2 regions of the Kastovskya adunca genome follow, and region 1 is predicted to be linked to the other one. Evidence: riboswitches for the same ligand, from Rfam matches in the RefSeq annotation. Region 1 holds a riboswitch; the other holds the start of a gene.

Region 1 (14,864 bases):
AAACCTATGCTTTGGATGTGTTGGCAGCGATTTTAGGGCAAGGGCGGACTTCGCGTCTGGTGCAGGATTTGCGCGAGGAACGGCAGCTTGTCAGTCACATTGGTGTCAGCAATATGACGCAGCGCCTACAAGGGGTGTTCTATATTTCCGCCCAGTTACCGGAGGAAAATTTAGAAGTCGTGGAAGCCGCGATCGCAGAACATATTCGTACAATTCAAAATGAGTTAGTCGCTGAGTCAGAGATGGCACGTATCCGCACTCAAATTGCTAATCGCTTTATCTTTGGGAATGAGAAGCCAAGCGATCGCACGACTTTGTATGGCTACTACTACGCTCAGATCGGAGACTTGGCACCTGCACTCACCTATCCCGATCGCATTCAATCTTTAAGTACGGCTGATCTACAAACAGCCGCGCAAGCGTATCTGGCACCAGATGCTTACGGTGTGGTGGTGATCAAACCCGGACAGCAGTAGGGAGCAAGACCCCATTTTTGGCAGACACGATCAGCATAGAGGTAGTCTTAATTGCTAAGACTATTCAACAAACTCTTGAGATCGAGGCATCTTATTGAGATACTAACTCAATTGCTTGAGACAAGTTGGCAAAATCTTGCCCTTAATTTCTGTCATAGGAGCGTTGAAAGTGGTATTCCGGCAAACAGGTCAGCCAAAATTTATGATCGCTCTATTAATGGGGGGGTTGGCGATCGCGAGTGGTTGCGACAATCGCGTCTCCTCTACAGCAGGCGCTCAGTTTAACGATCAGCAAATTCTCATAGACTTTGCCGATCGCGTTGTCATTCCGACAAATCAGGAATTTGCCACCAAAGCACAGGAATTATCAGACGCTGTTAATACCTTCGTTAAGAGTCCCAACGACCAAACCCTGAAAGCGGCTCAGGAGGCGTGGGTTGCCGCCCGTTCCCCTTGGGAGCAGAGTGAAAGCTTCACCTTTGGGCCAGCGGACTCTTTAGGTTATGACGGAGCATTGGATAGTTGGCCCGTCAATGAAACCGACCTCAAGGCAATCATCAATAGCAAAGACCAACTGACCTCAGACTACGTTCAAAAACGGCAAGATACCGAAAAAGGCTTTCACGTCATCGAATATCTGCTATTTGGAGAAGACAACAATAAGAACGTGGCGGATTTCAGCCAACGAGAGTTGGAATACCTACAGGCTCTCAGTACAGACTTTAGCAATGTTGCCGATCAGCTAGTAACGAGCTGGACAAAGGGAATCGCAGGTCAGCCAGCCTATCGGGAGGTGATTGCGACAGCTGGAGAAAGTAGCAACAGCACCTATCTGACGCTGGAGGCGGGTGGTCAGGAGATGGTACAGGGCATAATTGACAGCCTGGACGAGGTGGCTAATGAAAAAATTGCTAAACCCGTTGAATCAAAAGACGAGAAGTTATTTGAAAGCCGATTTAGCCACAACACCCTCAACGACTTAAAAAGCAACGTTAAGGGCGCTCAAAATGTCTATCTCGGTCGTTTCCCGGACACCAATACTAGTGAGACGGGCTTAAGTGCCTATATTGCGAATGTCAACCCAGATTTAGATGCACGGGTCAAGCAAGAATTTCTTGCCTCTCTGGACGCGCTAGATAAGATTCCTGACCCCTTGGAAGAATCTTTTAATGATCCAAAAACCGCTGATGCTATTCAATCGGCAAAGACCGCAATCATCACCTTAAAAGAAACCATGGAGCAGGAAGTTCTGCCCGTAGTCAAAAGCTAGCCAGAGAAACATTATGGACTCCTTGCTACTGAAGTTCCCTGGAAATAAACAACTCAAATTTGCGAGTCTTTTTGTCATAGCGATCGCCGCTGGGATAGCGCTATCAATCCTACTTAACCCCACAGCGTTCCAGCCAAAAATGCAGCTAGCAGGGGGAGAGACAACGGTATTTAATCGCACGTCTCGTAGCTTTGAACAACCCGCACCCAACTTGAGCAGAGCAGAGCTAGACGAGCATATCGAGGGCGATCGCGCTTTTGAAGCGGTTTTTGTCACTCCTCCAGCACCAGTCAATGCCGGGTTAGGCCCCTTATTTAACAATGCCTCCTGCGTGGGTTGTCACAGTCGGGATGGTCGCGGGATGCCCGTTGAAGGTCAACTGCTGGTGCGAGTCAGCCTACCACCACTTCACCCAGCCCTCTTTCAGCAAGCAGACAAACCCATTTCCGCTGGTGGTGCTGATACCGGGAAACAAGTGATTGGTGAATCTCATTTAGAGGCAGCCGTGACCTTAGGAAATGCGCCTCCAGTCCCCGGACTCGGCACCCAAATTCAAGGGCAGGCAATCTACGGTCACAAACCGGAGGCGAATGTAGAATTGTCGTGGCGAGAAGAGTCCGGTCAGTATGGAGATGGCACGGCTTACAAATTGCGATCGCCTGTAACAAAAATTACCCTGCAAAACGGCAAGCCACTACCCCGCGATATCTTAACGTCCTTGCGTGTCCCTACCCCAGTATTTGGTCGGGGGTTAATGGAAGCGATTCCCGAAAAAACAATCTTGGCGTTAGCTGACCCAGAAGATCAAGATGGTGACGGCATCTCCGGTCGTCCTAACCCAGTTTGGGATGCAACTAAACAAGCTGTGGCACTAGGGCGTTTTGGTCATAAAGCAAATATGCCGAACCTACTACAGCAAACCGCCGCCGCCTATATCAACGATATGGGTGTATCAAATCCCCTGTTTCCAGAAAAAGATGGTTCTAGCGATATTGATGACAAGACACTAAAAGCAGCAACCTTCTATAGCCAAACCCTGGCAGTTCCTGCCCGTACCTTAGTGGATGACCCAGAGGTGAAGCGAGGCGAAGAGTTATTTAGCCAAGCCAATTGTGCCGCTTGTCATGTGGCAAAACTCCGTACAGGTGAGCATCCCATTCAGGCACTCGCTAATCAGACTATTTATCCCTACAGCGATTTATTGTTGCATGACATGGGGCAAAGCCTAGCTGATGGCAGACCGGACTTTGCCGCCACTGGATCAGAATGGCGAACGCCGCCCTTATGGGGTTTAGGTCTAACACAGACGGTGCTACCTTATTCGGGATATCTACATGACGGTCGAGCGCGGACTTTAGAGGAAGCAATTCTCTGGCATGGTGGTGAAGCAAAAAACTCTCAAGAGGCATTCAGAACAATGTCAAAACGCGATCGCAATGCACTACGGCGCTTTTTGACCTCATTGTAGAAAGAAAGCTTTGAGCGAACTACCCCACCCCCTTAACCTGCGGTAGGTTCTTAATTACCCAATTCACATCAAAAAACAAACAGTCACATAAACCGCCGCTACCAGTAGTTGCATCACCATCACGGGTAACCCATACCGCAAAAATTTCTTAAACGAAATCCGGCGTCCGTGCAATTCTGAAATCCCAGCAGCAACGATATTAGAAGATGCACCGACTAATGTTCCATTACCGCCCAACGTCGCACCAAACATCATGGCATAAAACAGCGGCAGCACTTCGGGGGGTACCTGTCCTTGGAAGTTAGGGTCTAATATTTCTGGAGTTGCCAACCCGACATTGACTACATACTCTTTCAACAGCGGTACCATCGCCACAACTAGGGGAATATTGGGGACGACACTCGATAGTAAACCGACAAAAACCAGCAACGCGATCGCCCCAAAGGCAATATTTTTTCCTAAAATCACAGCAAGAATTCCTGAAATACCACTAATAACACCCGTTTTTTGCAATCCTCCAATCAGCACAAACGTAGACATAAAAAATATCAAAGTGCTCCAATCAATATCCCGCAGGATATTGCTAACCGAGTCAATCTTGCTATGGTGAGCCAGGAGCATCGCCAGGGCTGCACCGAGCAAAGCAGCAGCGGCGGGAGAAACTGGAACGGGTAGGGACTCTCCCACCACAAAAAACAGCAATACAAAAGCAACAATTACACCGCCCATTGCCAAAACTCGCGGATGATTAATTTTGGGATGGGGGAGGTTATCTACATTTTCTAAACGCTTTCGCCAGGTTTTAGGAAACAAAAACGGCAGCATCACCAAAACAGTAACAATGGCGAGTACTCCCCCAAAACTCAAGCGCAACAGATACTCACTAAAGCTGATATTAATCGCATCTCCGACAATAAAAGTCGCCGGATCTCCCACTAAAGTTAGAAGTCCAGCACTATTAGCAATTAACACCATCAAAATCAACAAGGGTACAAAATCTACCCCAACTGATTGAGCAATGGGAGGAATCAGCGGTGCCAATAACATCACGGTGGTGGCGTTGGGTAAAATCGCACAAATGGGCGTAGTAATGGCTACAATGCCCAAGAGCAAGCGCTTACCTTGCCCTTTCGCCATTAACACCATCTGGATAGCTAAGTATTCAAATATTTTGGTGGGTTCAAATGCCCGTACCAACACCATAACCCCAAAAAATAATGCCAACGTAGCATAGCTGTGAGCAATGTATCCAATGGCATCTGTCAATGTCATGATATTGGTGAAAACCAGTATCATCGCACCTAAAAATGCTGCAATCATTAGGTGCATCTTCTCTGTCATGATTAAGGAAATGACAGCAACGAAGGTCGAAGTTGCGATGAGGGCGTGCCACGTTTCCATTGAATTTCCTCAAAATAGTTCTGATCCGAAATCGGCAGTATTTAGCTGTTAGATGATTGGTTAGACGTGCTATTAAGTTCATTCCCAATCAACGTTGACTTTAGCTGATTAGGGATATTCTTCGTTCAGTAAAGAGGGCTGAACGACTACAAAAAAAGGAAATATTTGAGGCTGAGACGATAGATTCCTCTTAAATAAAGAGGAACACCATTAGGAAAATATGGCTTCTACTCAACCGAATTTTTTGTGTTTCTTGTCAGGGCTGTTTGCCTTTCAACTTCGACTCAACTGAAGCCCGGTGAATGCAATGTCTGCTGACGATGTAGCGGAAGCTAAATTGACAAAAAATGCGGCTAAGAGAGGAATTGCTGTCAATTTGAGTGGAAAAGTCATATTTGATGCCTCAGGCTTGAAGAGCAGGTACAAAAAATGAGCAGTACCAGCCAGAGACTGTAATAAGAGCAATGCACTTCCTAAAAAGGCACGCTTTCTCAGTGTCTCCTCCCAATGCTGACGGAGTTAGCTGACGGGCTAGGGCTGAGAGATGCCCTTCTCCATGTCGGAAATACGCCCCAAAGTTGGTTCCCCCGCTCCAGTTTCACTTAAACCTATTGATGGCGGCTTACGTGAAGTTCTGAATTAAGCTGACTTACTCAAACTCGAAGACTATATCACTTGTTTACCAATTTGTCAATTTTTTAGGCAAGGGTAGCCGGAAGTGCTTGACGACAACGAGGGAATTGATCGGCACAAAACCGATGCGATCGCCTTTGGGTTCTCTGCCTTCTTATAACAACTGGATAGCCGGAAAACAAACCCTACTTACTTACAAGTTTTTTGGTTAGCTAGTAAACAGTTTTTATAACCCCATTCCTCTTATCATCTACTCAGCTTTCAATCTCTGGCAATCCATCTATACAAAAAAGAATTCATTTTGTAAAATTGATTTTATCAAGCTGCTATTAAAAGACAGCTTTGGCAGACAAATGACGCCAACCTCGATTCAGTTGACAAACCTTTATCATCATTAAAGCAACTTTATGGTATCAACACCTTCCCCTCAATCCTCTTCTTCTCAATACGAAGTCACAGAGGAAAAAGTTGAAGCTGAACTTAATACACTAATCGAGGAAACTAAACCAGAAAGCGATATCGATTTAGAGTTTCTCTACACAAGAGACATTGCCTTTCGGCAGGAAACTATCTACTTTGTTGTTGTCGATCGCTTCTATGATGGCGATCCCGAAAACAATGAAGGGCCTAATCCAGAACTTTATGACCCCGAAAAACAAGAATGGGGAAAATATTGGGGCGGCGATCTGCAAGGTATTATTGATAAACTTGACTACTTAAAAAATTTAGGAGTCACGGCTATTTGGCTAACTCCCTTATTTGAACAAATTGAAGACCTGTTTATTGAAAGTGCGGCAATTCACGGCTATTGGACGCAAGACTTTAAAAGAATTAATCCTCGCTTCATTCATAAAGATGATGAACCGTCTCTTAATAAAAGCCAGGAAACAAAAAACACCATTTTTGACCGTTTGATTGAAGAGTTGCATCAGCGAAAAATGAAGCTGATACTGGATGTCGTTTGTAACCACAGTAGCCCCGATATTAGCGGTAAAAAAGGTCTCCTCTATGACGATGGTGAGTTAATTGCTGACTTTAACAACGATAAAAATAACTGGTATCACCATTATGGTGAAGTGACAAACTGGGAAGATGACTGGCAGGTGCAAAATTGCGAATTGTCTGGTCTGGCAACATTCAACGAAAACAATAGTGAGTATCGCAACTACATTAAGTCAGCGATTAAGCAATGGCTAGACCGGGGTGTGGATGCCTTGCGCGTCGATACAGTGAAGCACATGCCGATCTGGTTCTGGCAAGAATTTAATGCCGATATTCAAAGCCATAAACCGGATGTATTCATCTTTGGTGAGTGGATTAATAGTCATCCCAGTAATGACTCCGTGGAATTTGCTAATGATTCTGGGATGACCCTTTTAGATTTTGGTCTTTGTATGGCGATCCGCTTGGCATTAGGAAGTTATGACCCTGACGGATTCCACTTAGTGCAAAATATTCTCGATCAAGATTATCGCTACAGCGGGGCAACAGAACTGATTACGTTTATCGATAATCACGATGTGCATCGCTTCGGGACGCTAAATCCCGATCCGAAAGCGTTGCATTTAGCGATCGCGTTGTTGATGACTTCTCGCGGTATCCCCTGCATCTACTACGGTACTGAACAGTATCTCCACAATGACACCAATGGGGACGACAACCCTTACGGAAACAACGACCCCTACAACCGCCCAATGATGGAATCTTGGGACACGGAATCACCCCTTTACCGGGATATTCGCTTACTCTCAGGCTTGCGGCGACTCAATCCAGCGGTTTCTATGGGGAGCCAGTGGCAAAAGTATCTGACGCCGGATGTCTACTGTTACGTGCGGCGTTATCGGGATTCTTGCTGTTTTGTGGCGATGAATCGGGGAGAACCCGTCACAATAGAAGCCGTCGATACCGAGTTACCCGACGGCGAACATACCTGTGTGATGACGCGGAACAAGTATGAAGTCATAGATGGGCAACTCCCAAACCTAGAACTCGATTCCCACCAAATCATTGTCCTTAGTCATGTAGGGGAGCGGGTAAAGGGACAAACCATTGTACGAGTGCAACTTAATGGCATCCAAACGCAGCCAGGAGAAATCGTTGTAGTAACGGGAGATTGTCCGGAGTTGGGTAACTGGGATATTGCTAAGGCTTACCCCTTGGAATACATCAACACCAACACCTGTTTTGGAGAAATTCCCTTCGATGAAAGTGTCGGCAAGCCAATTGCTTATAAGTACGCCATGTGGCGGGAAGGAAAAGCCCCCCTACGAGAAAATCTCGTCGCGCGTCGCTGGGTGATTGCCAGTGAGGGAACTGTTAAGTGGCGGGATACATGGGCGTCTGGACGAGAAGCGTGAGGAAGGGTGTTCGGTAGGGACACCAAGCTTTGCGTCCCTACACACCTATGGGTTGTGGGTCAATAGACCCCCCTTAATCCCCCCTTAATAAGGGGGGAGACTTGAAATCTTGCCCCCTCCCCTTACTAAGGGGAGGGTTGGGGAGGGGTCTGGTACATTTTTGCAAGAGGTCTAATCAACCGATCGCTGTCATCCCGATGGGGAAAGACAGCTTAGGACTTCACAAACGTCCACTCCAGTAGGTCGCGGGGGGCAGCTTGCAAAGCTTCGGTGAGGGCGGTGTTGCTGTCGAATTTGACCTGATCTAGGTAGGAAACTTCGACATTCACGGTAAACTCATCGTCTTCAAAGGGCCAAGGAGTGACGATAACGCGCCCGTCGCTGCGCTCTGTCACGTCGTAGCGCTTGCCGCTAGGCCCGGTGGTGATTTCTAAGGCACGTTCTCCTGCGGGCAGGTGACGTTGGCAGAGAATTAGCGATAAGCGATCGCACCACCCCATAAATGCATAAGCTGCATCAGCGTCTTTCTTTGTTAGTCCCAACTCTTGTCGCCAGCGTTTTTGATGTTCCAGTTGTTCATCTAGGAAGCTATCCATTTCCTCCGACTCTCCCCGCTTGCCTTCAGTCAGAAAGCTAATATGCATAGAAATTAACATCGCTACCCACCGTCCTCGGTAGAGAGCATTCTTCACATGTTCGCGAAGCTGCTTAATCGATGTTTCTGTATTGAGGGTAAAATCCAGCGGTGCGCCCGCCGGGGTGAGTTGGTCGCTTTCCCATTCCCGTTCCAAGTCATCGTGGTGGGAAATAGCGGCTACTGTCTCATACAAGCGCGGGGGAGAATCCTTTCTCCGCCATTGTCCTGCCAGTTGCGCCGCTAGCAAGGCATGGGCGCGATGGTAAATTATCTCCCACCCTTTCTGATGTTGGTTCACAATCACAGACTTTTGCTTCTCCTTGGGTCTAGAAGGAATGACCCGACTGAGACAATAGCAAACCCGCCTGCTCTAAAACCTCTGCCTTTACCAGGAAGTAATCTGTGTCAGAGGTTGATAATAGCAATCTTTACCAAACCTTTAAAAAGATTTAATTTTATTTGCCGCTGGAAATCAATTATTTAAACCTAAAGACTCATGTTTTTTAGTCCAATATCATTAAGAATCTTTTCAGGCAGACCCATTCTATCGGGTCAGCGGAGATTATCCGTTGCTGTTTGAAACAAAGTAAAAGGAGACGGTGCTATACATGCTGCCTACTGAAGGGAGAAAAAGAGTCCAGATTGAAGAAGTCTCACCAGAAATCAACGGCGGTCGTTTTGCCATCAAACGGACAGTCGGAGAGGAAGTCCGGGTGGAAGTCGATATGTTCTGCGATAGCCATGATGCGATTTCTGGCGTCATTTTGTATCGTCCGGAAACATCCCAACAGTGGCTAGAAGCGCCGCTGTCTCCCCTCGTCAACGACCGCTGGCAAGGGGAATTCACCGTTTCCGAGATGGGTCGCTATGTCTACACCGTTATGGGTTGGGTTGACCACTTTAAGTCTTGGCGACGAGACATCATTAAGAAAATTGAGGCGGGGCAAGATGTGTCCCTAGATTGGCTCGTAGGTGCAGAACTGATCGAGCAAGGAAGTCAGCGGGCGTCGGGTCAAGATGCTGAACAGTTGAAAAACTGGGCGATGACTATCCGTTCTCAGCAAAAAGAGGGTGCAGACATTCCCTACATGCAAACCCTGTCAGAGGAGCGAATTGCTCTCATGACTCAGTACCCCGACCGGGAATTGGCAACAAGTTACGAAAAAGAACTCAAAATTACCGTAGATCGGGAGAAAGCCCGCTTTAGTAGCTGGTACGAACTGTTTCCTCGCTCCTGCGGCGCACCAGGACAGCACGGCACGCTCATAGACTGTATCGAGCACTTGCCCTATGTTGCTGAAATGGGCTTTGATGTCCTCTACCTACCGCCCATTCATCCCGTTGGCTATACCTTTCGCAAAGGTAAAAACAATACCACGACTGCCGAACCCGATGATGTGGGAGTGCCTTGGGGCATTGGCTCCTCTGAGGGAGGACACAAATCGGTTCACCCCAAACTCGGTACTTTAGAAGATTTCCAGCAGTTAGTTCGCAAAGCCCAAGAGTACGGGATGGAGATTGCCTTAGACTTAGCTTATCAATGCACGCCGGATCATCCTTATGTAAAGGAGCATCCCCAGTGGTTTAAGCATCGACCTGATGGTACGATTCAGTACGCTGAAAACCCGCCTAAGAAGTATCAAGACATTTACCCGATTGATTTTGAAACCGAAGACTGGCAGAACCTTTGGGAAGAACTAAAAAGCGTCGTGCTGTTTTGGGTTGACCGGGGAGTAAAAATCTTTCGAGTGGACAATCCTCATACCAAAGCCTTTCCGTTTTGGGAGTGGATGATTGAGGAAGTCAAGCAAACCCATCCGGAGGTGCTTTTCCTGTCAGAATCTTTCACCCGTCCCAAGGTGATGTATCGCTTAGGAAAGATGGGATTCACCCAGTCTTATACTTATTTCACTTGGCGCACGGCAAAGTGGGAGCTGACCGAGTATTTCACAGAACTGACGCAGACCAAAGTTCATCAGTTCTTTCGCCCCAACCTTTGGCCCAACACTCCCGACATTTTGCATAAGTTTCTCCAACATGGGGGGCAAGCGGCGTTTAAAATCAGATTGGTTCTCGCTGGCACCTTGGGAGCGAGCTACGGGATTTATGGCCCAGCTTTTGAGGTTTGTGAAAACCGGGCGCTGAAGCCAGGAAGCGAAGAGTATCTGAACTCGGAGAAGTATCAAATCCGGGATTGGGATTTAAATAGCCCTTACAGCATCAAGTATTTGGTTGCACGGGTGAATCAAGCTCGTCACAAACATCCGGCATTGCAAAGTGACGGTAGCTTGAAATTTCACACCACTGATAACGAGCAGATTATCTGTTACAGCAAGCAAACGGAGGATTCCTCTGATGTGATGCTGATGATTGTGAACCTTGACCCCTACAATACTCAATCGGGTTGGGTGAGTTTGCCCCTAGAATCCTTGGGGATCTACCCTTACCAGCCTTACCAGCTTCACGACATGCTCAATGATGCCCACTATACCTGGTCAGGCGATCGCAACTATGTGGAGCTAGATCCTCGGGCAATTCCGGCTCATGTTTTCTGGCTCAAACAGTAACTGTAATAGAAATTGTGCTCTCGAAGCATTGCTAATGGTTTTTTCGAGAGCGCACGCGCCACTCGCTATCTACCTAGAAACGTTAAGACAAGACTGACAAATGACAAACTTGATGCTGAACGACGATCCCCTGTGGTTTAAAGATGCCATTATCTACGAAGCGCCAGTTCGCGCTTTTGCCGATAGCAATGGTGATGGTATTGGTGACTTTCGGGGACTGACTGGAAAGCTAGATTACCTGCAAGATTTGGGCATCACCGCTGTGTGGTTGTTACCCTTTTTTCCGTCGCCCCTGCGGGATGATGGCTACGATATTTCTGACTATCACAACGTCAACCCGATTTACGGGACATTAGATGATTTTAAAGAATTTTTAGAGGCTGCCCACCAACGGGGCATCCGCGTAATTATTGAATTAATCATCAACCATACCTCCGACCAGCATCCTTGGTTTCAGCGAGCACGCCTCGCCCCTGAGGGCAGTCCGGAGCGGGATTTTTATGTCTGGAGTGACACTCCCGATAAGTACAAAGAAGCTCGAATTATCTTCCAAGATTTCGAGACGTCTAACTGGGCTTGGGACCCGGTTGCCAAGGCTTACTACTGGCATCGCTTTTATTCTCACCAGCCGGATCTTAACTACGATAATCCAGCGGTGCGCGAAGCGGTATTCGATGTCCTCGATTTCTGGTTAGGAATGGGAGTTGATGGGCTACGTATGGATGCGGTGCCCTATCTGTACGAACGAGAGGGGACGAATTGCGAGAACCTGCCAGAAACCCATGAGTTTCTGAAGCAAATGCGATCGCATGTAGACGAAAAATTCTCCAACCGGATGCTCCTAGCGGAGGCAAATCAGTGGCCCGAAGATGCCGCTGAGTATTACGGTCAAGGGAATGAGTGTCACATGAACTTCCATTTCCCCTTGATGCCTCGGCTATTCATGGCGCTGAAAATGGAGGATAGTTTTCCCCTCATTGATATTATCCAGCAGACTCCCCAGGTTCCGGATAACTGTCAGTGGGCGCTGTTTTTGCGGAACCATGATGAACTGACCCTGGAAATGGTCACCGATGAAGACCGAGACTATATGTATCGGGTCTATGCCAAAGATACCCAGGCAAGAATCAATTTGGGGATTCGCCGCCGACTCACTCCCTTGATGGCGAGTAACCGCAACCAAATTGAGTTGATGAATTGTCTATTGCTGGCTCTCCCCGGCACCCCCGTGATTTACTACGGGGATGAAATCGGCATGGGAGATAACATTTATCTAGGCGATCGCAATGGTGTCCGCACGCCGATGCAGTGGAGTGCAGACCGCAACGCCGGCTTTAGTCGCGCCAATCCCCAAAAGCTTTATCTCCCGGTAATTATCGATCCGGAACATCACTACGAAGCCGTTAACGTCGAGACGCAACAAGCCAACTCCAACTCCCTCTGGTGGTGGACAAAACGCATGTTGGGCATCCGCCAGCGCTTCCAAGCCTTCGGTCGCGGCAGCTTTGAATTTTTGCACCCAGAAAATCGCAAAGTGCTTGCCTTCACGCGCACCTACGCCGGAGAACATATCTTGGTGGTGGCGAACTTGTCCCGCTTTATCCAAGCAGTAGAGGTCGATTTATCCGCCTTTTCGGGCATGAAACCAGTTGAGATTTTTGGTCGTACCGAGTTTCCAGAAATCAGCGAGGAGCCTTACTTCCTCAGCCTTGGCCCCCACGCCTTTTATTGGTTCACCCTCCAGGCGCAAGCTGCAGAACTGCAAATGCCTCAAACTTACAAACCCCATTCCCCGGTGGTGGTTAATGACCGCTGGGAAACGGTATTTTCTGCCTCAGAAGCGAAAACGACGATGGAGTCGATCTTGGCAGATTATCTCTATAGCTGTCGCTGGTTTGGGGGTAAGGCGCGGAAGATTCGCTCTACCCATATCAGAGAAACCATCCCTGTGCCTTTCAAGGAAGATAAAGGCTACTTGGTGCTGCTACAGGTGGAGTACACCGAAGGCGATCCCGAAACTTATATGTTGCCACTAGCTTATGGGGAAGAAGCGGTGGGAAGCGAACAGGTCGGCGCTCAATACGAGCACGGGGTGGCTAACATCCAAATTCGAGGACAAGACACGGGTGGCGTGCTGTACGAGGCTCTCTTTGATAAGGACTTTTTGAATATTCCCTTAGAGGCGATCGCCCACCATCATAAGTTCTCCGGGAAGCATGGGGACTTAGTAACCCTGTCTACTGATGTACTCAAAAACATGGGTCTCAATGGGACGCACTTAGAGCCATCGCTGCTACGGGGCGAACAGAGCAATTCTTCGATCAATTATGGCGATCGCCTGATCCTCAAACTGTTCCGCAAAGTTGAAGAAGGTATTAACCCCGATCTAGAAATCGGACGCTTCCTGACCGAGAAAAAAGTCTTAGAACACTTTGCGGCAGTTGCAGGTGCCTTAGAGTACCGCACCTCAGACGGGGGCATGATAACTCTGGGGATATTACAAGAATTTATCCCAGATACCAGAGATGCTTGGTCTTACACCCTTGATGGTCTACGGGATTACTTCGAGCATGTGATGCTACTGCCCGAAGAGCAGTTGCAGCAGATACAACTTCCCTCAGAAGCTCTAAGCGGGCAGCCGAATGCAGAAAATCCCCCGATTGGTTACGACGCGATCGCTAACTACTTAAGTAGTACCGAACTCTTGGCACAGCGCACAGCCGAACTGCATCTTGCCTTAGCGTCAGATACGGAAAATCCTAACTTTGCCCCAGAGGCGTTTTCCTCGTTCTACCAGCGCTCGATTTATCAGTACATGCGTAACCTCACCGGGCAGGTATTGCTGTTGTTGAAAAAGCGGCTGGACGTACTCCCACCGGAGACGCAACAGTTGGCGCAGACGATTCTCAATCGCCACGAGCAGATTATGGATCGCTTCAAAGCCTTGGTGAATCAAAAGATCACGGCAATGCGAATCCGCTGTCATGGAGACTACCACCTCGGACAAGTGCTGTTTACGGGTAAAGACTTTATCATTATTGACTTCGAGGGAGAACCCGCCCGTCCTTTAGGTGAACGACGGATGAAGCGATCGCCCCTGCGGGATGTTGCCGGAATGTTGCAATCCTTCAACTACGCCATCACCCTGGCGTTCCGCAATGAAGTCGAAAACGGACTGATTCGCCCCGACAACCAACAAGTGATGGAGCAATGGTCGCAGTTCTGGTTTGAGTGGGTAAGTAACACCTACATGAATACTTATCTAGCAACAGCCAGCGATGCCTCATTCATCCCCAAGACTAACCAAGAGTTGCAAGTACTTCTCGATGCTTATCTGTTTGAGAAGTCAATTTATGAGTTGGGCTACGAACTGAATAATCGCCCAGATTGGGTAGATATTCCCCTGAAGCGGATTCTCCAGTTATTAGAGTCTTCCGCGTTAAGCAATTGGAAACCACAAGGATCTTAAATTTAGTTATGACAACCACATACCCAAACGTTTACACTGACGTGAGCTTAATCACGGATGATGACCTGTTCTTATTCAATGAAGGGTCTCACTTCGGCTTATACGAAAAGCTAGGCTCTCACTCCATGACCCACAACGGTGTGGAAGGAACTTACTTTGCCGTCTGGGCACCGAATGCGTCTAGTGTCTCGGTCAAAGGCAATTTCAACAACTGGTGGCGAGACACTCACCCCCTCCAGAAGCGAGGAGATTCAGGAATTTGGCAAGGCTTTATTCCGGGTTTGAAAAAGGGCGAGATATATAAGTACCACATCGTCTCCCAGCACAACGGCTACGAAGTTGAAAAAGCTGACCCGATGGCAATTTCCTATGAAGTGCCTCCCAAGACTGCCTCAGTGATTTGGGACACCGAATATACCTGGAATGACCAGGATTGGATGGCAAAACGTCGGCGTCACAATGCCTTGAATGCACCAATGTCTGTTTATGAGGTGCATCTCGGCTCTTGGATGCGAGTTCCAGAGGATGGCAATCGCTCCCTCTCCTACCGGGAACTTGCCCATAAGTTGGCTGACTACGTGCAGCA
Region 2 (14,864 bases), on a different contig from region 1:
CCTTCATCGAGTAGTTAACTACCTGCCTATTTCTCACAGCTTGCTCTAAGTAAACATACTTACAGCAAGCTGTGATTGAAACAGATTTAATTTATCTAAATATCTCAATCACTACTCACCGCAGTAACGAATAATAGTCAAGAAACTGTAACATTATTTTCGGAGGTCAGCCTCAATCACTTCTATCTCAAGGAAGATGCTTCATTGTTAGAAAAAGGAGTTTAGCTAAAATGTCGAATTTAACAGCAGGTTTAGCTGCCTTTGAGGCTGAGGATTATACTAACGCATTCAAAATTTTAAAACCAATTGCCGAACGAGGGGATGCTGAAGCGCAATGCATAGTTGCAAATATGTATCACTTAGGACTTGGTTTAGAAAGAGCTGTTTTAGAGGCAGTTGAGTGGTATAAAAAATCAGCCGAGCAGGGCTATGGCGTAGCATCAAATAACTTAGCAGGAATTTTCATGATGGGAGATCAAGGTATAGCTATGGATCGAGCAAAAGCGGAGAAATGGGTTCAGCAGGCTAAGGAGCAAGGATTTTTACACGCTGCCGATTGGCCAAGTTTTTGAGCTTAGTAATATTTTGCTGATAGTGAGAATGTTGATAAAGTTCTAGGTACTTAAGATGCAAAATACTAAACTCTTCTGAGGTTAAATTAGGTTCAAGAACCTACTCCCTTCCTACCAAAAGATTAGGCAACTAAAGCAAAGATGTAATTCAAATTCCTTTGCACTTGTTCTGCGTTGAAAAACTGATGCGATTGTAAAAACTTAGCCAACTGTTGCTCAATGACCTGCAAAGAAGTGCCTATGGGTAAATGGTGCAAAAATCGCTCTGCGAATCAGATGAATAACATACTCGACTAAATTCAGCTTTGGTGAGTAAGCAGGCAAGTAAATAAACTCCACTTCAATCTCATTGGACAACCCCATCTGCTGCAAATGCACCATTAATTGAAACCGCATCTTCTGTTTAGTGCTCAGATCGAATTATGATGATGATTAATGCCCCCATGCTAAAATTGGAGAGATTTTAGAGGTACCATTCCCGCATCCACGCGATCGCCAAGTGATACGATAATCAAGAGAGTATTTTGAATTACGCAACCATGCCCTAAACTTATTGGATCATCATTTCACTCAAAATGAATAGATCTCATGGTTTCTAAATTGTTAGATTAGTTATGAGTGGGGCAGCCTAATCCATTCCGGCTGACAATCAAATTATGTTAGCTAGGGATTTGGAGCGGAGGAACCAATAATTGGGGGCGAATCTTTAGTGAGAGAGGCACCTTCCAGCCTTAGCCCGTCAGCTAACTTCGTCGGCAGTGGAAGGAGTACCAAGGCATTAGCTTTTATTGCAGTTGTCTTTAGTGTCTCCTTACAGATGTCACTAATTGTTAAAAGGCATAGTGACATCTATTTTTGACCCACCTCTCCTCGGATAGTTGTTCTCTTTTAGAGAGGTTAAAGTTGTGAATGTTAAGCCTATGCTAGTGCGTCTTGAAGGCGCAATGGATCGCAGTGATTTAATCAAAGAAATGCTGTTGCTACCTGAGCCAGCGACAGCTACGTGGGCTACCTCTACAAACTCAGTTAACTTAGTTGTTGGCTATAATGGCTCCCCCAGCAGTCAAACAGCTTTAGATTTGACAATGTGGATTGCTCATCAAACAAGGTTGGTGACTCAAAAATTAGTCACGGTTCAGGTTGTTTATGTTGTAGGGAATCAGCAAAGCCGTAAGTCTTCAGATGTTTTCGATTCTGTCAAATCTGGCAGATCATCAATCCATCAGTATGCAGCTAAACTTGACAGTGCATCAGCATCCGGAAAGTCTACAACATCTGTTTTAACTAAACCCAGACCCCAGGCGTTAGAAGCTCAAAAAAGAAGGTCGGTAAGAAAAGGTAATTCTCAGATAGGTAGCCAATCCCAGTCTTTTAAGCAAGCCGCCCGTATTTTCGAGCAAGCACGTTACTTGGCTGAAGAATGGCGAGGTTTTTTCAAAACTCATCTGCGTTTTGGTGATGTTGCTACTGAATTGAGGTCAGTTGTTGAATCAGAAGCGGCGACTTTATTATTTGTCGGTTGTAATTCTGTGGAACATCCTCTAATTCAGAGATTGGGTTCTAATTTTCCTTGTTCAGTGCTGGGTATTCCTAGTGATTTAACTTCAGAATGAGGAAATTTAAGTAGGCGAGAATAAATCGCACCATGTGAACCAATGCAAGTATTCAGTTTTAGTTGTTCAATAGCCAACAGGTTTAGCAAAATAATCATTCTTGCTTATTGAGGCTGCAAAAGTTCCATGAGTTGGGCTTCTGATAGTTGGGTTATGCCCAAGGTTTTAGCCTTTTCTAGCTTAGAACCTGCTTCTTCCCCAACAACGACGTAATTGGTTTTGGAACTGACGGAATTGGTGACTTTGCCTCCCGATTTTTCAATCAATTCCTTGGCTTCATCTCGCTTGAGAGTGGGTAAGGTGCCTGTGATCACAAAGATTTTTCCTGCTAGCTGCTGGTTGGTAGGTTCGCTGGTTTTTTGCTCCCCAGCGAGTTGTAATCCGGCAGCCTTCAAGCGGTCAATTAAGCTTTGATTGGCGGGAATGCTGAACCATTGGGAGACAGATTGGGCAATTTCTGGCCCAATACCGTAGACGCCTTCAATGTCGCTAGCTTTTGCTTGGGCTAGTTGCTCGACAGAGGAGAACTGAGCGGCTAAAGTTTGGGCATTGACACTGCCAACGTGACGAATACCTAAACCGTAGAGGAGGCGGTGCCAAGGTTGGGTTTTGGAAGTAGCGATCGCCTTGACAATTTTTTCAGCTAATTTCTCTCCCATCCGCTCTAGTTGCAAGAGTTTCTCCACTGTTAAGTCATACAGATCCGCGACGGACTGCACCACAGTTTGGTCTACGAGCTGCTCGACAATCTTTTCTCCCAAGCCGTTAATATCCATCGCATCCCGGCTTACCCAGTGGGTAATTGCTCCCTTTAAAATGGCAGCACAAGAGGCGTTGACGCAGCGGGTTACTGCCTCGTCTACGGGCTTCACTACAGGCTGACCGCAGACGGGGCAAGCGCTGGGCATTTGGAAGGGCTGGGCGCTGGCTGGGCGCAGCTCTGTCAGCACCCGTACCACTTCGGGAATGATTTCCCCGGCTTTGTGAACGATGACGGTATCGCCAACACGGATGTCGAGCGATCGCACATAGTCGATGTTGTGCAAGGAAGCGCGGGAAACGGTGGTTCCAGCTAGTTGCACCGGGTGTAATTCCGCTAGCGGCGTTAAAGCCCCGGTTCTGCCAACATTGATGGAAATATTTTCTACTAAGGTGGGGGCTTCTTCGGCGGCATATTTAAGCGCGATCGCCCAACGGGGAAACTTTTGTGTAAACCCCAACTGTTGCTGAAGTTCAAAGCGATTCAGCTTCACCACTACTCCATCCGTCATGTAGGGTAAGTTCCGCCGCTCGATATCCCAATAGTCGTAGTAATCCTGCACATCCTTCAAGCTTGGGCAGAGTTGGCGATGAGGATTAACACGAAAACCAAGGGAGGCTAGTAACTCCAGAGCATCCCATTGGGTGCGGACAACCTCCTTATCCTCTCCGGGAATATGTAGGGTGTAGGGAAAGAAATCCAGCCGCCGTTGCGCCACAACTCGCGAATCTAACTGGCGTAATGTTCCCGCTGCGGCATTGCGCGGATTTGCAAAGAGCGCTTCCCCGGCTTTTTCTCGCTCCTGATTGATGGCTTCAAACACATCTAAGGCTAAAAAGGCTTCTCCGCGCACTTCCACAATCGGCGGCGGTGTGTCTGTATTCAGCCGCAGGGGAATGGAGCGGATAGTTTTGACATTTTGGGTAATATCTTCCCCCCTGACACCATCACCACGGGTAACGCCCCGTACTAGAACGCCGTTCTCATAGGTTAGGGCGATCGCGGAACCGTCAATTTTTAGCTCCGAGACATATTCAAAGGAATCTACCTCTGGAGCATAGCGCCGCCAGCGTTCCTGCCACTTAGTAAATTCCTCAATGTTGAAGGCATTCTCCAAGCTATAGAGAGGGATGTTGTGTCCCACGGAGATAAACTGCGACGCTGGCTTTTCTCCCACTCGTTGAGTCGGGCTATCAGGGGTTACCAGTTCTGGATACTGCGCCTCTTTGTCTTGCAGTTCCCGATAAAGCTGGTCATATACCGCATCCTCCATCATCGGATTATCGAGGACGTAGTAAGCATAGCTAGCTTTTTGTAGCAGTTGCCGCAGTTCTTGAAGGCGCTGTTGTACTTCCGGTGATGCTTGTGCCACGGCGTCTTTACCCTCAACACTAATTGGCATCTAGTCTAGCGGCAGTTCTACAACTACGGGTTCCGCCGTTAGGCTAAATAGCACGGCAACAACTAACTTTTCCTCTGGCTGCACTCGCGTTGCGTCACCTGATGGCGATAGCCAAACATTTGCTCTAGCTCCCTGAGTACCACCCAACCAAACATCTGTTCTGCTAGCCAACCACCGGGTAAGGAAAAGGCGATCGCATCAGTAAGTCGCGTTTTCCCCTCTATTGGGGCAAACTGATGGCGGTGAACCCAGTAGGGTAGGGGCCCTTCTTTCTGCTCGTCTGTAAACAGTCGGTAAGGTTCGCACTCCGTATGAACGGCTAGCCAGCGTAGGGGTATGGAGCCAAAAAGAATCCGAAATTCTGTAATCGCGCCGACACCCAAACCTCCCTCACGGCGCACCACCTCCATCGGTTGCCACGGCGGAGTCAGCAATTTCAGAATATCCGGGCGTTCATGAAACTCCCAAACCACCTCAACGGGGGCATCAATAACAGAGGAATGTTGAAAGTGCAGCATGAGTCGTCAATAAGGTGGGTTGTACCATTTCACTTGTTCGATCTAGATCCCATCTATATCCCTAACTTCTTCAAGAAATCGGGGATCTGAGCAACTTACAATGCCCCATAACTTATAAATTATCAATCGGCACTGGCGCGATCGCCTCTGCGGGTTCAAAGCCGAAGATGCGGGAGTAGAAGTAAAACTCGCCATCTAGGGCGCGTTTAATATTCTCGGCACGGCGGAAACCATGCTGTTCTCCGGCAAAAGGGACGTATGCCACAGGTAGATTCTTAGCTTTGAGGGCAGCTACCATTGCCTCAGCTTGATTAGGGGGAACGATTTTGTCTTCTAGTCCCTGGAAGAAAATGACGGGACAGGCAAGTTGGTCAGTAAAGTGAATAGGCGATCGCGCTATGTAAATATCTTTGCGTTCGGGATAGGGGCCAATCAATCCGTCTAAATAGCGAGATTCAAATTTATGGGTATCTGTTGCCAAGATTTCTAAATCACTGACGCCATAGTGACTCGCCCCGGCTTTGAAAACATCCCGGAAGGTCAACGCCGCCAGGGTAGTATAGCCGCCTGCACTCCCGCCAGTAATTGCCATCTGCGTACCATTGACTAACCCTTGTTCCGCTAGATACTTTGCCGCATTAACGCAGTCATCAACATCGACAATGCCCCAGGCACTATTAAGCCGCTGACGATACTCTCTACCGTATCCCGTACTGCCGCCGTAGTTGACATCAAGATAGCCAAAGCCGCGACTCGTCCAGTATTGAATTTTTAAATTAAAGGTACTACTAGTCGCCGCCGTCGGCCCACCGTGGCTTTTAACAATTAAAGGAGGCTTCTCTCCCTCAGGGGCGGTGTAGTCTTTGTTTTGAGGCGGGTAAAAGATGGCGTAGGCGGTGAGATTATTTTCTGTAGGAAAGGCGATCGCTTGTGACGTGGAAAGGTAACCTAGGTCAATCTCTAACTGACTCGACTGACGCAGCACCTCCAACTTACCCGTCGCCACATCCATCAACACAACGGCTGTGGGATTAGTCGGCGAACCCGCAATAAATGCTGCTTGACCCCCCGACCCTTGCACTGAGGAAATATCTGTAAAGTCTGTCTCAATCTCGCTTAATTCTTTTTTCTCAGTATCCAGACTTGCCAGATGCCACAGCCCCTCACGGGTGTAGGTGCAGATCAGACGATTGGCAGCAGCAAAGGCATAAGTAGACATGCCAAACACCCACTGCGGCAGTCCAAACTCTGCTTCCATTTCCCACAGTGGTTCAATTTCCTGTTGCCAGCGATAGAGGTTCCACCAGCCGCTACGGTCAGAAACAAAGTACAGCACCCCATCGCTTGACCACTCTGGCTGAAAAATAGATTCTGCTTTTCCCCCAGCAACACACTTTTTCTCACCGACAGAACCATCTGTATTGAGTTGCGCTAGCCAAAGTTGCGTACCATCCCAGGGCATATTCGGATGATTCCAACTCAACCAAGACAGTTGAGAACCATCAGGGCTGAGGCGAGGGGAGGAGTAAAAGTCATCTCCAGATGCCAAAACCTGAACTTCCCCGTTCCCTGTCAAGCTGATGCTAACGAGGCGATTGACAGGTTCGTGGCTGCTGTTGCCGTGGTCTTCCTGGACAGCAATGAGGCGATTGCGTTGCTGATCGACAATGGCATCGGCATAACGCTGCTCTCCTGCTGGTGTCAAGGGTTGCGGCTCTGTGCCGACGGTGTGGCGATACCACCGCTGATCCGCATCGTTGGAAAAGTACACCGTCCCCTCTGTCACCGTAAACGCACCGCTGCCATATTCGTGGGCGCGCGTCCTGACGTTGAAAGGCGCTGGCGTCACATCCACTACTTCCCCGTCGGGAGTGCGGCGCACAATCACGTTTCTTCCGGCTTCAGCAGGTCGTCCCTCTACCCAGTAGACCGCCTCACCATCCAGCGCAATCTGACCTAATCCCACCGTTCCGGCAACCAATAGGTCGGAGGTAATAGGAGATTTCCAGGAGCCATAGGGGGCGGTTGTTGGTTCAGCCATGAGTCAATTTAAAGATGTCCTTTAGTCTCTACTCTAGGGTGACGTGGGGGGCGATCGCTACTACCACTCCGCAAAATCACTGATTTCCTCAAATATTACGAAAATTTATCCCCAATTCTACTGATTTCTTTTAGTCGTTCCTAACGGTATTCTTTAACAACCCTTGATGAAGTTTCGTTACTGAGTAGGACGAAAACGTTAAGGTGCAATCCCTACAACCGATTTGCCTCTTTATCGGTAGATATAAACTTTTAAAAAAGATTGGGTGTATCCCTAGACAGACCCCTAGGCTAGTATGCGAATATTTTACACAGTTCCAAATCGCAAACTACCGTTTTCTTTAATAACCTTCAGAAAACACAATCAGGGTGCATCTTTTTTTTGTCCGCGTACAAAAAATATGACCGCATTTACCACGCGATGCACCTTACCGAAATCGCTCTTCAGTTCTTTACAGTCCAAATTCTAGAGTCTACATCGGTTTAGAAATAGAAACTTGCTCTGGTATCCTTGTTCAAGTGTCTATTTGTAGTTTTTTGCAAGGTTGCTGAACCGAAGCTCTAGAGTCAGTAAAAATCCAAAGCTTTCTAATTAATACCGAACTGGAAACTGCTGCTCTTGCACCACCGAGAATTCAGTAGCAACTGTGCCATAAGAACGAGCTTCAGTTAGTTTATTTACATAGCCTTGATTGAGTCTTTGTAGCTCTCTAGTTTGTAAATTTACCACCTCAACTGGGCCGATTTCTCCCGGTCTTTCACAAGCAAAGACGACCTGTAGATTAGAAATAAATCCTACAAAGTTGTTTCCCTTGAATTGTTCGCAAGCTGCAAACGATAGAAGCTGATAATCATTAAAGGCATCTAAGACAACATGATTGACCCAGGAAGCATTCTGACCATCAGAAACATCAACTCGTAGGACTAAGTATCGGCTATCAGCGGAAAAGGCGATGGGGTTGACAACTGTATAGTTATAAATATTACGAGTTATGCCCAAAACATTATAAAGTCTCTTCCTGATAATTTTTCCTTCTTTTTCAACAATTAATTCTCCACTTGGTCTTTCTGCTATGTTGCCATTGCATCGAATTACAAAAGTATCTTCCCCATAACTGTTAGCTCTCCCCCTTCTTCTGAGGGTCATATCGATGTAAACAGAGCTTCTTTCATCAGGGGAATTGAGAGCTTGAGAACGATAGCTAACTTCTGTGGCTCCCCGGCAATCTCCATTTAAGCGATTGAGAGTTTCTTGACTTAAAGCAGAAAAATATTCATTATCTTGAGCTGAAGTTTTTGGGGCAAAGCTTAAAAAACATCCGGCAAAGATAAAAAAATAAATCAGCGGTGCTTGAAGTTTCATCATTCTAATTATTCTCTACCAGTAACTAAGTTGATATCAAATCTACCAGAATCGCCATAAATTTCTCTGATTACTACTATTCGCCGTAGCAGCGATTAACTAGATTCAAAAAAACAGCGATCGCTTCTACCTAAGACTCTGGCTCAAACACCATCTTGGGAATCAACAACGGCTCATCGGTGGAGCTACTGTACTGAGCAATGCCTAAGAAGCGTCCTTCTTGATCATGCACCCGTAAGATAGAAGGAATAACGGTAGTTTCTATTGTCCACTGTTCGCTGTCAGCTTTTAGGCGTTGACCTTGGCACCAGGCTTTGGCAGGAGTAGGGGACAGGATGACAGCAGGGATATGCTCTAAAGCTGCTGTCGGTGGAATCGGCTCAAAGGTTCCTTGTTGGAGATGAGTTTCTAGTTCTTCCAGGGTTAAGCTGTCGGCTATATGGAAGCCACTGCTTTGGGTGCGGATTAAGGAAGCGAGGGTACCGCCAGTATTTAAATAGTCTCCCAAATCACGAGCGATCGCGCGAATATAAGTACCTGTACCACAAGCGATCTCTAAATCAATTTCCGGAAATTCTCCCGGACGCCAATCGAGAACTTCAATACGGCTAACTTCCACCGTTCGTGCTGGCACCTCTACCGTTTTTCCTGCCCTGGCGATGTCATACAAGCGCTTCCCCTCCACCTGAATCGCGCTGTACTGAGGCGGTACCTGCCGAATTGTTCCTTCAAACAGCTTCAGCAATGGCGCAACATTCTCCAGCGTCAAACCCGTAGCTGGCTGCGTGGCGATAACCTCCCCTTCTAAGTCATCTGTCGTTGTTTTCACTCCCAATCGTACTGTGGCAATATAGGCTTTATCTTGCCGCATATATTGCAATAGCCGGGTAGCTTTCCCCAAGGCAATAGGTAAGACACCTGTTGCTTTAGGGTCTAACGTACCTGCATGTCCCACTCGTTTGAGGCGCAACAGTTTCCGCACCTTGGCAACGCAGTCGTGGGATGTCCATTCGGCTGGTTTATCTAAGTTCAAAAATCCTTGCACAGAATAATCTTTAAAAGTGACATTCTCCCACACTAACCGCAAGCGGTATAGTGCGGGCTTCCCAAGACTTACGACTTGGGTTTCCTGGTTTTTCCCCGTTCGGACTTCGGCGTGAGCGCTCAGTCGAACGCTGAGCGCTCACGGCGAAGCCTTCGACTACGCTCAGGGGATTTCGACACTTGCCTAGACTGAGTTACCTCAGTCCCCGGTAGAACGTCTGCACAGGCAGTTTCCATTCCCGTCTGTCCAACGGTACTAATTAACTTAATTCCTCGGTTTCTGATATTTTGACCTGCTGCTACGTCCCTATCGGTTCGATATCCACAACGAGGACAATCATGAATTCTTACACTCAGGTCTTTTTTAACCTCGCCACCACATTCGGGGCATTGCTGAGAAGTACCCCGAGCATCAACTTCACTGAAAAACTTTCCTCGCTTCCAGCACACATACTTAACGATGCTTCTAAATTGTCCGAATGCGGCATCAAGCATGTGTTTCCCAAACATTCCCTTAGCACTGGTACGGTAATCCAAATCTTCCATGAAGACCATATCACCCGCATCACAAAGAGCGTGGGCTTGTTTGTAGTGAAAGTCTTTCCTCGTGTTGTCAATTTTATGGTGAAGACGAGCAACTTTGAGACGTTGTTTCTCGTAGTTTTTCGACCTTTTTTGTTTCCTAGAAAGCCTGCGTTGCAGCAATTTCAGCTCGCTTTGCAGCTTCTTAAAGAACTTGGGAGGCGATACTCGAACGCCGTCACTGGTTGCCAAAAACTTCTCCAACCCGATATCAACTCCAATGGGATGACCGTGGGGCGTTGGGTCGGGAAGACTGACATCACATTGCAAGGAGATAGATGCATACCAGTGGTCAGCTTTCCTCAAGATTCTGACCTGCTTGACTACAAACCCAGAGGGGATAGAACGATGCAGGTTGATTGGAATTGCTCCAATCTTTGGCAGCTTAATATGCAAGTTCGTTACTGGATTCTCCTTGAATTGGGGAAAGAGCAACGACTTGAACTGACCATACTTCTTGAATCGGGGAAAGCCAAATCCTCTCTTCTGAAAGTACTCCCAACCTCTATGCAACTGCTTAATGGCTTGCTGAAGAACTTGGGAAGGAACTTCACCCAACTTAGGGAATTCCCTCTTCGCTCGTGGCAAATTATTAAGCTGTTGAATCTCACCCGGAAACTTTAGGTCGGCAGGGAGGATGTATTCTTTCTCCAAAGAGCATCTATCAACCAAGCACTTACGACTATCGCACCAATCTTTTATCTGCCGCAATGCATAGTTAAATGCATTGCGGCAGATTTCCATCCACTCAATGAGTTGTTGCTCTTGGGTGGCATCTGGATAGATTCGGTAGCGGTGAGTAAGTGTCAGCATTCCAGTATGATACTAGATTTACTAAACGATGGCACACCATTAAATGTTAAAAGAGAGGGCATCGAACCCTCTCTTCTAACCGCCTTTCATGAGGCGGCGTGGGGCGAAATAATTCGCCCCTTTAAGCGCCGTCCCGCCACTAAACTGTCAGGGGTACTTGCTACGCTCGATGTATCCCCTTCCCGCTATAGTGGGGGTCTTCCCGGCGAACCAGATAAATAGGTTTCTTCTCCAGTACACTGCCACAAAAATGCAGACTTATGCACAGGCTCTGTAAAAACGTTGATGCTGCCCTAGTGACTTGAAATTGCTCAATCGTCTCAATTTAAGCTTAAGTCCATCGGGTCTTTTGTATTAACGTATTGCTAATCTCCGCTTAACCTTCTTCGTCTATAAAGGGATGTGCAATGGTGAATTCCCTATGGCACAAAAGAACGAAACCACAGTCCTAATCCTCGCCTTGCTGACTACTGCCGGACTGCTAGCCGGGGGCTTGTGGTGGTTTTCTCAACGCTCAGGAATTGGGCTAGATAACCTATTGAGTCCTACTGCTGAGGGTGGGGATAACGGGGAACGCCAGCAAGACCCCTCTGGGGCGGCTCAACCCAATCAACCCATCGTTGAAACATTGGCGGCGGTACAGAATGTTCCCTCTGGGTTATTTAATTATGGTGGAAGTACCTCTTGGGCCCCAGTTCGTGGAGATGTCGATCCGATAATTCAGAACGTTTGGCCGAAGTTTCAGTTGCGCTACACCGAGCCTCCTAATGCCACACCTGGTTCGGGTAGCGGCATTCGTCTGTTGTTAAATAATCAACTGGCTTTTGTTCAGTCTTCGCGTTCTTTGAACAATGAGGAGTATTCCTCCGCGCAACAACGGGGATTTAGCCTCAAAGAGATTCCTGTCGCGATTGAAGGAATAGCGATCGCCGTTAATCCTAACTTAAATATTTCCGGTCTAACGCTGTCACAAGTCAAAGATATCTATACAGGGAAAATTTCTAATTGGAATCAAGTCGGAGGGCCAAATCAACCCATTACTCCTTACTCGCGGCGAGTTGAAGATGGAGGCACCGTAGAGTTTTTTGTGGAGAATGTCTTGGCGGATGAGAGGCTGGGGAGCAATGTTAAATATGTTCCCAGTACAACTATAGCCTTACGAGAATTAGCTAATGACCCAGGCGGAATTTATTACGCATCGATTCCAGAAGTCGTTGGTCAATGCGGTGTTAAACCGCTTCCGATTGGGCGACAAGCCAACGAACTGACTCCTCCCTATAAATTACCTTATGTCCCCCCTTCTGAGTGTCCCAGTCGGCGCAACGAGATAAACCGGGAAGCCATCCGCAGTGGCACCTATCCCCTCACCCGTCAGCTCTTCGTAATTGTCAAACAGAACGGTCAAGTTGACGAGCAAGCGGGTGAAGTTTACGCTAACCTGTTACTAACCGATCAAGGGCAAGAGTTAATCGCCAAATCCGGATTTGTCAGAATCCGTTAGTACCCAATCCGGGTAGGGTAGTTGAAGTTTCCTATCAAGACGTTCACGCCGCTGTTACGGTTGCAGAGCAGGCGGTAGGACACTCTCTCCCCCTCTCGCTGCTTCCATCAACTGCTCTGCCGTCAAAGACTTGATCAGCTCTAATGGTAAAGGGTCTTCACTCAAGGTTCGCGCGTAGGTAGAACTGAGGTAGCGACGGTAGTCAGGCTCTCCTGCGATGTAGGTTTTAAAAAAGGCGACGCTCAACGCATTCATGTATTGATAAGCAATCCTAGGATCGGGGCCGAGTGCTGTCTCAGGTATGGGTATTGACCCAGTTGATGGCCCCAGGGTGGAAAAATGGGTTCCGTCTTCTAACAGCACCAGATACTTTTCGGGTGTTGTCAGCCAAGTGAAAGGTCGAATTTGTTCGGGTAAGGCGGGGGCGACGGTATCATTACTACTAGCAACCAGCATCACGGGTAACTGAATCTGACTCAGTTGTTCTTGTCCAAAGATGCTGCTGATCACCGGGTTAATCGCGATCGCTGCCCCAATCCGCTCATCCTGCAACTCCTCCTCTACAGAACCCAACTCCTGCGCTCGACATTGCAGCAGTAGCGATAGATTTAATGCATTCTCTTCATTCATACAGTCTGCTTGCAGTTGCTCAAAGTTAATATTCGCCCCAGCTAAGGCTAAAACCGTGTAGCCACCAAAGGATTGTCCTAGCACGCCGACATTTTGCAGATTTAGTTGTCGGGGATACAAGCGTTGCAGTTGATCGAGCAAAAACTTGATATCTTCGGGGCGATCAATCAACTCGGCTGGCGTAGAAACTTCATTGGCTAACCCTTGGGTGAGCGCTTGCAACTGTGCAGCATTACTCCCTGGATGTTCGGGAACAGCCACGGCAAAGCCATAACTAGCAAGGTGTTCTGCTAAATAAGCAAAAGTTTCGCGCTCAGAACCAAGTCCGTGGGAAATAACAACCAAGGGTGTTTTTTCCTGAGTGGAGTTTGAGGTGGGGAGGTAAAGATCCACCGGAAAGCTGCGGTTACGTTGGAGATCGTTGAGGATCAGGGTTTGCTTTTGGAAGTTAACCGCTCCCGGTTGCTGTAAGTCTAGAAATTGTGAAGTATCTTCTGGAAATAGGGTGGCAAGTTGGGAGTCATCGGTTGGTACTTCGGCGGCGGCTTCAGCGATCGCTTGTCGCCTGACGGCGGCGGTTGCCAGTTCAGTTTCTTGAACCAGCACTGATAAATCATCAAAAAGCTGAAAACCGCGCTGGGAATTGATCCGAATCCCGTAGGTGGGAAACTCCCGCAGCACATTGAGCAGAGTTAAACCTTCCGGATCGGTAGCCGCCCTGATTAATGCCGCTCGAATCGCATAAAATCCCGGTTGCCCTGCTTGGGTTTGAATGAGCTGTGACACGCGCTCTAGGATGATTTCGCCTTGGCGGGAGTAGAGAAATTGCGCGATCGCTACAGGTGTTACAGGCACCCGTGCCGTCAACACCTGCCGCAGTTGCGCCAGCCGCTCCGGTTCTATATAACGCGCATACCCCGCTAGTTCCGGCTCAATTTTTCCTTCTTTGGCGTAAGTTTCCAACGCTGAAACGGTCAGTGAAAACTGCAAGGGGCCATAAGGCACATAAATCCGCTCTGCTCCCCATACCGGAGCCGTGAGAACCGCTGGCGCACCTAGTAAAACGCCCAGATTCAGTAGCGCTATTCCTACCTGGGCGGGAATAGACATTTTCAATGTGCCGTACCACAAGCCTTCGCCCCCCTTTTCCTCTTTAATAGAGGTAGAAAATTGCGGACGGCGAGGGACAACAGGCATTGCAGCGTTTCGGCAGTTCATGATTTGCAGTATCCTCTGAAGGAAAAAAATTACAGCTTATCTACCAATGCTTCTATTGTGTCCCAATCTTGCGATGTGCCGTATTTATTAAATTTCCGACAACGCTTCAGATAAAGGATTGCCACTTTATCCTGGGGATTTTTTTGTAAAAGGTTCTTAAAAACTTGATAGCCTTCTGCAAATTTTCGGCTGTAGTACAGTTGAACTCCAGACTCAAATTCAGCACGATATTTTGATTTCAGTTCGATACTCTCTGGTGATTCCCCATCGAGAACTTCAAAAATTGATACAGTATCTTTCCTACCTTTAACTGGCACTCTTCCTAAGAAACGATAATTGTATTTTGTAGGGTCTTCTAAAGAAATCAAAATCTTTTCGCTGATGATGGGAGACGCTCCATAAATTTTCGTTAACCCTTCCAAGCGAGATGCCAGATTCACCGCATCAGAAATAACGGTTCCTTCCATCCGTCGTTCCTCTCCAATCGTTCCCACCATCAAGCTTCCTGTATGTATTCCAATTCCAATAGTAATCAGAGGTTTCCCTTCTGCTTTAAGTTGCTCGTTATACAGAGAAAGTTGCTTTTGCATATCGATTGCTGCTTGCAAGGCATCTTCCGTTTTCCCCGGAAATAGCGCCATGACAGCATCACCAATATACTTATCGACAAATCCGTTGTTGTTTTTGATCGCTGGAACAACCTGTTTGAAGTAAGCATTAAGAAAGTGAAAATTCTCTTCCGGCGTCATCGCTTCTGACATACTCGTAAAGGAGCGAATATCCGAAAAGAGAATCGCCATATCTTTTT

What was found. A riboswitch is a leader RNA that binds a small molecule or an ion and turns the genes downstream of it on or off. The one in region 1 is predicted to bind cyclic di-AMP.
Region 2: linked by a shared signal. The riboswitch ahead of AC5JR3_RS14280 (universal stress protein) and the one ahead of AC5JR3_RS03230 (ArsB/NhaD family transporter) in region 1 are both predicted to bind cyclic di-AMP.

The regions. Positions count from the first base shown of each region.
Region 1 is NZ_JCACLG010000010.1:83,511-98,374, reverse strand. Features, by position in the region: gene AC5JR3_RS03245 (M16 family metallopeptidase) at 1-476, shown strand, start outside; gene AC5JR3_RS03240 (imelysin family protein) at 646-1,746, shown strand; gene AC5JR3_RS03235 (di-heme oxidoreductase family protein) at 1,760-3,214, shown strand; gene AC5JR3_RS03230 (ArsB/NhaD family transporter) at 3,278-4,615, opposite strand; cyclic di-AMP (ydaO/yuaA leader) riboswitch at 5,109-5,234, opposite strand; gene AC5JR3_RS03225 (alpha-amylase family glycosyl hydrolase) at 5,656-7,605, shown strand; gene AC5JR3_RS03220 (DUF3891 family protein) at 7,818-8,546, opposite strand; gene AC5JR3_RS03215 (alpha-1,4-glucan--maltose-1-phosphate maltosyltransferase) at 8,851-10,809, shown strand; gene treS (maltose alpha-D-glucosyltransferase) at 10,910-14,278, shown strand; gene glgB (1,4-alpha-glucan branching protein GlgB) at 14,287-14,864, shown strand, end outside.
Region 2 is NZ_JCACLG010000035.1:5,857-20,720, forward strand. Features, by position in the region: gene AC5JR3_RS14265 (tetratricopeptide repeat protein) at 231-572, shown strand; partial or broken gene AC5JR3_RS14270 (transposase) at 695-977, opposite strand; partial or broken gene AC5JR3_RS14275 (ABC transporter ATP-binding protein) at 983-1,155, shown strand; cyclic di-AMP (ydaO/yuaA leader) riboswitch at 1,224-1,345, shown strand; gene AC5JR3_RS14280 (universal stress protein) at 1,478-2,185, shown strand; gene ligA (NAD-dependent DNA ligase LigA) at 2,290-4,347, opposite strand; gene AC5JR3_RS14290 (SRPBCC family protein) at 4,410-4,865, opposite strand; gene AC5JR3_RS14295 (S9 family peptidase) at 4,978-6,906, opposite strand; gene AC5JR3_RS14300 (hypothetical protein) at 7,498-8,271, opposite strand; gene truB (tRNA pseudouridine(55) synthase TruB) at 8,399-9,313, opposite strand; gene AC5JR3_RS14310 (RNA-guided endonuclease InsQ/TnpB family protein) at 9,433-10,707, opposite strand; gene AC5JR3_RS14315 (hypothetical protein) at 10,714-10,929, shown strand; gene AC5JR3_RS14320 (PstS family phosphate ABC transporter substrate-binding protein) at 11,129-12,208, shown strand; gene AC5JR3_RS14325 (alpha/beta hydrolase) at 12,263-14,056, opposite strand; gene AC5JR3_RS14330 (ATP-binding protein) at 14,086-14,864, opposite strand, start outside.